Regions from separate parts of the Bacillus sp. GW823-FHT06B01 genome, predicted to be linked through region 2. Evidence: riboswitches for the same ligand, from Rfam matches in the RefSeq annotation. Region 2 holds a riboswitch; the other holds the start of a gene.
The links. A riboswitch is a leader RNA that binds a small molecule or an ion and turns the genes downstream of it on or off. The one in region 2 is predicted to bind cyclic di-AMP.

Region 1 (3,421 bases), 1.0 Mb from region 2:
AGTCGAAAAGGGCGAAAATCATTTTTCTGTAAGAAAGGGAACATATTTTGTTCATATCCGGTTTTAAAAGAAAACGGGAATATAAATTGAAATATAGCTGTTGCTACATCTTTTTCCTCGATTGTCTGTATTGCCTCCATTTACATTGTTTCCTTTCATATATGCTATAAAAACAACATGCCCAAATTTATTTGAAAATAACCACTGTTTTATACTTGATTAAGAATGAAAATTCAGCTTATTTAGTAGAGGACATGTATAATGTTATGTATACTACATGTTATAAAATTGTATTTTGAAAAGGGGGATGTTGTATGCGTATTTTAGTATTAGGAGCTGGTGGCGTCGGAGGATTTTTTGGTGGCCGATTAGTCGAAAAAGGGGAAGATGTTACGTTTCTTGTTCGTAGTAAAAGAAAACAGCAATTAGAGGAAAAGGGACTTGTTATTCGTAGTGTGAATGGGGATTTTTCCTTCCAACCGAAATTAATAACGAAAGAAGATCGAACTTCTCCATTTGATGTCATTTTATTTTCAACAAAAGCGTATCACTTAAACGAGGCGATTCAAGATTTGAAGCCGTTTGTAGGTGAAAATACTGTCATCATTCCATTGTTAAATGGTATTGCTCATGTATCACTATTACAAAAAGAATTTGGTGAAGAGAAAGTGATTGGCGGTCTATGTTTTATCGAGACGACGTTAAACGATCAAGGAGAAATTGTACAAACTAGCGCTGCCAACAGACTTCTGTTTGGAGAAATGAAGTTTCAAGATTCAGAGAGAATACAGCATATTGCTAAAGCATTTGCAGGTACGAAATCTAGTTTTGTTTTAAGTGAAAATATTATGCAAGATATGTGGCATAAATATTTATTTATTACTGTAATGTCGGGTGTGACGACATTAATGCGTGCACCGATAGGACCGATTCGCGAAAGTGAAGGTGGACGCGATTTTATCCAAAACTTATTTGAAGAATGTGTGCAAATCATGAGATCTATGAAAGCTCCAGTTAAGGATGGAATTGCCCAAGAACATATGAAAACAATCGATAAAATTTCGTATGATATGAAGTCATCGATGCAGCGTGATATGGAAAAAGGTTCGTTCATTGAAGGCGAGCACTTACAAGGATACTTACTAGATGTAGCGGAACAATTTTCTATAGAAGCACCATTATTAGGGGCAGTATATCAAAATTTGAAAGTGTATGAAGAAATGACCTTTCACAGATCAGCAATACAATTGGATGTATGAAAAATAAAAAAGAAAGCAATATATAAGTGTATTGCTTTCTTTTTTATGACAAATTATTTATTTCTTTTCGTTCTATCTGTCAAATTTATTTCCTGTTCACGTTTACCGTATAATTGATTAATTTCATTTGCTAATGCATCTAAATAGGAATCGGAAAAAATAGGCTTCTTTTCTTTAGACATATGAGTCTCCTTTATCGATTTTTTAGTATTCATTATGTATATTTACCAGCGGATTATGCGCAATCATTTAAATTTTTTCTTTTTCAAAATTTTTGTTTACATTTTGAAAATAAAGGAGTATTATAATCCACAGTTTCAATTTTCTAAATCGCTGAAACCGCATGGTGCGGGGGACCCGTTCTTATGGATTAGTACTTAATCCAATGGGGTGAATCCTTGAAAAAGGTAGGGCTACTCATAGGCCCGAATCCGACAGCTAACCTCGTAAGCGTTATATTGAGAAGGAAGGTGGAGCTTGTGCGACAAAAAAAATAATGTCTACAAGTCTATTTCGTTATGGCTTGTAGACATTTTTTGTTTTCTGAAGAAATCGTTTACCCGCTGTAACTAGCAGAAAAGTTCGTACAAAATTATTGGAGAGTGGACAGCAGTGGTTTCATCAATCAAAAGGTTTTTAATTGGAAGGCCGTTAAAATCAACTGAGTTAGGAGAGCAAAAGCTTAATAAAACGAAGGCGTTAGCTATTTTATCTTCTGACGCATTGTCATCGGTTGCATACGGACCAGAGCAAATTTTAATTGCTTTAGCAGGTCTTGGAGCGATTGCTTATTGGTATTCAATTCCAATCGCTGTTGGGGTATTAGTGTTATTGACAGCCCTTATTTTATCTTATCGTCAAATTATTTTTGCTTATCCTCATGGCGGAGGCGCGTATGTTGTATCAAAAGAAAATTTAGGGATGAATCCAGGGTTAATAGCTGGAGGATCTTTATTAGTCGATTATATTTTAACTGTTGCAGTAAGTGTGTCCGCAGGTACAGATGCGCTCACATCAGCTTTTCCAAGTTTACATGCACATAATGTAATCATTGCGATTATATTTGTTATATTGATTACTATTTTAAATTTAAGAGGGGTAACGGAATCAGCTTCCGTTTTAGCATATCCTGTTTATTTATTCGTTTTAGCACTCTTTATATTAATTGGTGTAGGTATTTATAATATTATAACTGGTCAAGTTTCACCGACATTACATTCACCGATTGGAACACCAGTTGCAGGAATTAGTTTATTTTTACTGTTACGAGCATTTGCTTCAGGAAGCTCTGCTTTAACGGGTGTTGAGGCAATATCTAACGCAATTCCAAACTTTAAGGATCCTGCACCTAACAATGCAGCGAAAACATTGCTTGCAATGGGTGCATTACTTGCCGTTTTATTTTCAGGAATTGTCTTTTTAGCTTATTATTACGGAATTAATCCAAGTAAGGAAGTAACAGTTGTTTCACAAATTGCTGAACAAACTTTTGGACGTAATTTCATGTACTATTTCATACAAGGTACAACTGCTTTAATATTAATTCTTGCTGCTAATACAGGTTATTCTGCATTTCCACTATTAGCAGTTAACCTTGCAAAAGACAAATTTATACCGAGAATGTTTACGATTAGAGGAGACCGCCTAGGTTACTCAAACGGTATTATTATACTTGGGATAGCTTCGATTATTTTAATTGTAGCTTTCCAAGGGCAAACAGAACATTTAATCCCGTTATATGCAGTAGGTGTATTTATTCCATTTACACTTTCTCAAACGGGTATGGTATTAAAATGGCTTCGTGAAAAACCTGAAGGATGGGCTTTGAGATTAACGGTTAATTTAATTGGTGCAGTTATTAGTTTTATCGTAATGAGCATGTTCTTTTTAACTAAATTTGCACAAGTTTGGTCAATCCTTATTTTCTTACCTGCCATCATCTTCTTGTTCCATAGAATTAAGAAGCATTACGATGCAGTGGGCGATCAATTAAGTTTAAAAACTTGTGAACCACTTGTTCCAATTGAGGGAAATGTAATTGTCGTTCCTGTAGCGGGCATGACTCATGTGGTGGAAAATTCATTGAACTATGCGAAGGCTCTTTCTGCAGATCAAGTTATCGCTGTATATGTTGCTTTTGACAGAGAAGAGGAAAAGAAATT
Region 2 (3,421 bases):
GTACATGGAACTAACACTTATTTGTGTTGGGGAAGAAAGCAAGGTAAATAGTTTAAGAGATTTAGTAGCATTTCAACATGAGTTAATTATTTTTACAGCAAATGAAGAGATAGCTGCTGAAGTTAGGAATTGTGGGTTTGATTGGACTTATAGCTGTAGTAAGGCGCAAGATTTTACTAGTATTTGTGAGTGTATTAAGAAGGTGATTTTACTAGGGGATGAGCTTCCAATCATTAGTTTCTTCACAGAACACATTCACTTTTCTTTTCAAGCACCTATTACTGTTGTTACAAGGAATAAACGATATCCAGCGAGGCTCTATGAAACAATTGGAGCTACATTTGTCGTGTTTACGAATTGTGATAATATTTCTTTTTTATTTTTTGAATAGGGCGGGGGAAAAAGATGAAGGTGTTGTTACTAGGAGATATAGCGAATCGTTGGGCCGTATCAGTAGAGCGAGTTCAAGAATTGGTGGTGCTTGATCCCATTTTTCCAAGGCCCTATATCATATTGCCATCGAAAGATGCTTTATATTTAAAAACAGATGTTATCGAATATGAGCAGCTACATGCAGAATTGTTACAAGTTTATATTCGTGGGAGAAATTTGCGCGCGTTTTTGCGTGGAGAATAAATAGTGAAAAAAAAGAGCGAATGCTAAGTGCAACAAGCTATGCACTTCATGTCATTCGCTCTTTTTATTTCGTATTTAAAAGATCATTTCTGTGAAAAAGAAAGAAAAGACGAGAAAACAGATGAAATAATATTAATAACACTCAATGTAAGCGTTTAAATAGATGAATATTTTCTTATTTTCAGTAATTTGACTCTTTACAAGTTAAATATAGAGGAGTATATTTACTCTCATAAATCATTCATAAAATTTCCAAAAAAACCTAAAATCGCTGAGTTCCAGAAATGGAGCGGGGGAACCAATTTTGTGCATCGTCACTTGGGGTGAATCTTTCAGTTTTGAAAGTAGGGCTACTCTTTAGGCCCGAATCCGACAGCTAACCTCGTAAGCGTTTAGAGAGGAGGTTTACTTTGTGTTGTTCATTTCGAACACTAAGTAGAGCTTAGTGTTCTTTTTTTGATAATTAGATGGTAAATTTTTACAGAAAAGAGGAGTGGCTATGTTAGATGTTGTAATGATCGGGATTTTTGTTGTGTTAGTTGCATCGATGGTAAGTCTTGCAAGTTGGTCAGATAAAGTTGTGAAAGAAGGGAAGCAATCATGACGGTTGCCTTATCGGCTATTGTTGCAGCAATTACGGTGTACTTAGTGTATGCATTAATAAATCCAGAAAAGTTTTAATTAGGGGGAATCATTCATTATGATTTGGGTCGCAGTTGTTATTACCATGCTGTTGTTTATTCTTGTGGCAAAGCCAATGGGGATTTATTTAGAGAAAGCCTTTCAAGGTAGTAAAAAGTTAGATAAAGTATTCGGGCCTTTTGAAAAACTTATTTTTAAAATTACGGGTGTAAAAGAATACAATCAAACGTGGAAACAGTACGCATTGTCATTAGTTTTATTAAATGGATTTATGATTGTTGTCGTATATTTCATTTTCAGACTACAAGGAGTATTGCCATTAAATCCAGCACACATTGAAGGGATGGAGCCTACGCTTGCTTTTAATACAGCAATTAGTTTTATGGCTGATACAAACTTACAGCATTATAGCGGTGAAAATGGTTTATCTTATTTATCACAATTAATCGGAATTACATTTTTAATGTTTGCAGCACCAGCAACGACGTTAGCACTTGTAATGGCGTTTATAAGAGGGCTTGCTGGGAAGGAACTCGGTAACTTTTTCGTTGATTTTACGAGAGCACTAACGAGAGTATTTCTTCCTATCGCATTTATTGCGGCACTAGTCTTTGTCGCACTTGGTGTACCACAAACGTTAGACGGGGCCGTTACAGCACAAACAATCGATGGGGTAAAGCAAAGTATATTACGTGGGCCTGTTGCATCATTCGTGTCCATTAAGGAACTCGGAAATAACGGCGGTGGATTTTTCGGAGCAAACTCTACACATCCTTTCGAAAATCCAGGGCAAATGAGTAATATTTTACAAATGATGCTTATGATGTTATTGCCAACAGCACTTCCATTTACGTACGGACGAATGGTAGGAAATAAAAAACAAGGTCGTATCCTTTTCGTATCACTATTCATGGTGTTTTTACTAGGATTTATAACGATTACTACATCTGAATTACATGGGAATCCAGCGTTAAATGGAATGGGCATCGAACATGTACAAGGGAGTACAGAAGGAAAAGAAGTACGATTTGGAACAGTATTTTCTTCCCTATACGCAACAGTGACGACAGCTGCTGAAACAGGAGCCGTTAATACGATGCATGATACGTTAACACCAATTGGCGGGTTAGTACCACTCGTAAATATGATGTTAAATACAGTGTATGGCGGCGTTGGGGCAGGCTTTGTGAACATTATTATGTATGCGATTATCGCAGTCTTTATATCTGGATTGATGGTTGGACGGACACCAGAGTTTTTAGGTAAGAAAATTGAAGGTAAGGAAATGAAATTAATTGCGGTAACGATACTATTTCATCCACTGCTTATTTTAGGGTTTTCAGCATTAGCTCTTTCAACAAGTTTAGGAACGGATGCCATTTCTCATTCTGGTTTCCACGGTTTAACGCAAGTGGTATATGAATACACATCGTCAGCTGCGAATAACGGATCTGGATTTGAAGGGTTAGCGGATAATACACCGTTTTGGAATATTACAACTGGCTTAGTTATGTTTTTAGGGCGCTATTTCAGTTTAATTACGATGCTAGCTGTTGCAGCTTCATTGAAAGAAAAGACGGTAGTACCAGAAACAGTCGGAACGTTCCGTACGGATAATAGTTTATTTGGCGGCATTTTCATCGGAACAATTGTAATTGTCGGTGCATTAACATTCTTCCCGATGTTAGTACTCGGCCCAATTGCAGAATTTCTTACATTGAAGTAATGGAGGGTAAATGATGAGACCGGTAGTAGTAAAAGAAAAGAGAGTAAATGATTCACAAATACATGCTGTAGAAGATGAAGTTAGACAAGCGAAAACGATGGATCGTGACATCGTGAAACACGCGATGAAGCAATCCTTTGCGAAATTGAATCCGAAAGTCATGATAAAGAATCCGATTATGTTTGTTGTAGAAATTGGATTTATCATTACGTTCATTTTATCGTTTCTTCCAAGTCGTTCTAGTAGTGTACCAGGATGGTTTAATATAACAGTTTCTCTCATTCTATTATTTACAGTTTTATTTGCTAACTTTGCAGAAGCGTTAGCGGAAGGACGGGGGAAAGCGCAAGCCGATTCTTTAAAACAGTCGAAGAAAGATGTGTTTGCAAATGTTGTAAAAGAAAATGGAGAAATTGT

Region 1: another riboswitch for cyclic di-AMP. It lies ahead of AC1Q8N_RS18485 (APC family permease); the one in region 2 lies ahead of AC1Q8N_RS13145 (SipW-dependent-type signal peptide-containing protein).

What each region holds. Positions count from the first base shown of each region.
Region 1 is NZ_JBXAHR010000003.1:1,019,054-1,022,474, forward strand. Features, by position in the region: gene AC1Q8N_RS18470 (hypothetical protein) at 1-140, opposite strand, end outside; gene panE (2-dehydropantoate 2-reductase) at 315-1,259, shown strand; gene AC1Q8N_RS18480 (hypothetical protein) at 1,313-1,441, opposite strand; cyclic di-AMP (ydaO/yuaA leader) riboswitch at 1,581-1,727, shown strand; gene AC1Q8N_RS18485 (APC family permease) at 1,872-3,421, shown strand, end outside.
Region 2 is NZ_JBXAHR010000003.1:13,760-17,180, forward strand. Features, by position in the region: gene AC1Q8N_RS13135 (hypothetical protein) at 5-391, shown strand; gene AC1Q8N_RS13140 (hypothetical protein) at 406-636, shown strand; cyclic di-AMP (ydaO/yuaA leader) riboswitch at 896-1,041, shown strand; gene AC1Q8N_RS13145 (SipW-dependent-type signal peptide-containing protein) at 1,136-1,240, shown strand; gene kdpF (K(+)-transporting ATPase subunit F) at 1,237-1,317, shown strand; gene kdpA (potassium-transporting ATPase subunit KdpA) at 1,337-3,004, shown strand; gene kdpB (potassium-transporting ATPase subunit KdpB) at 3,018-3,421, shown strand, end outside.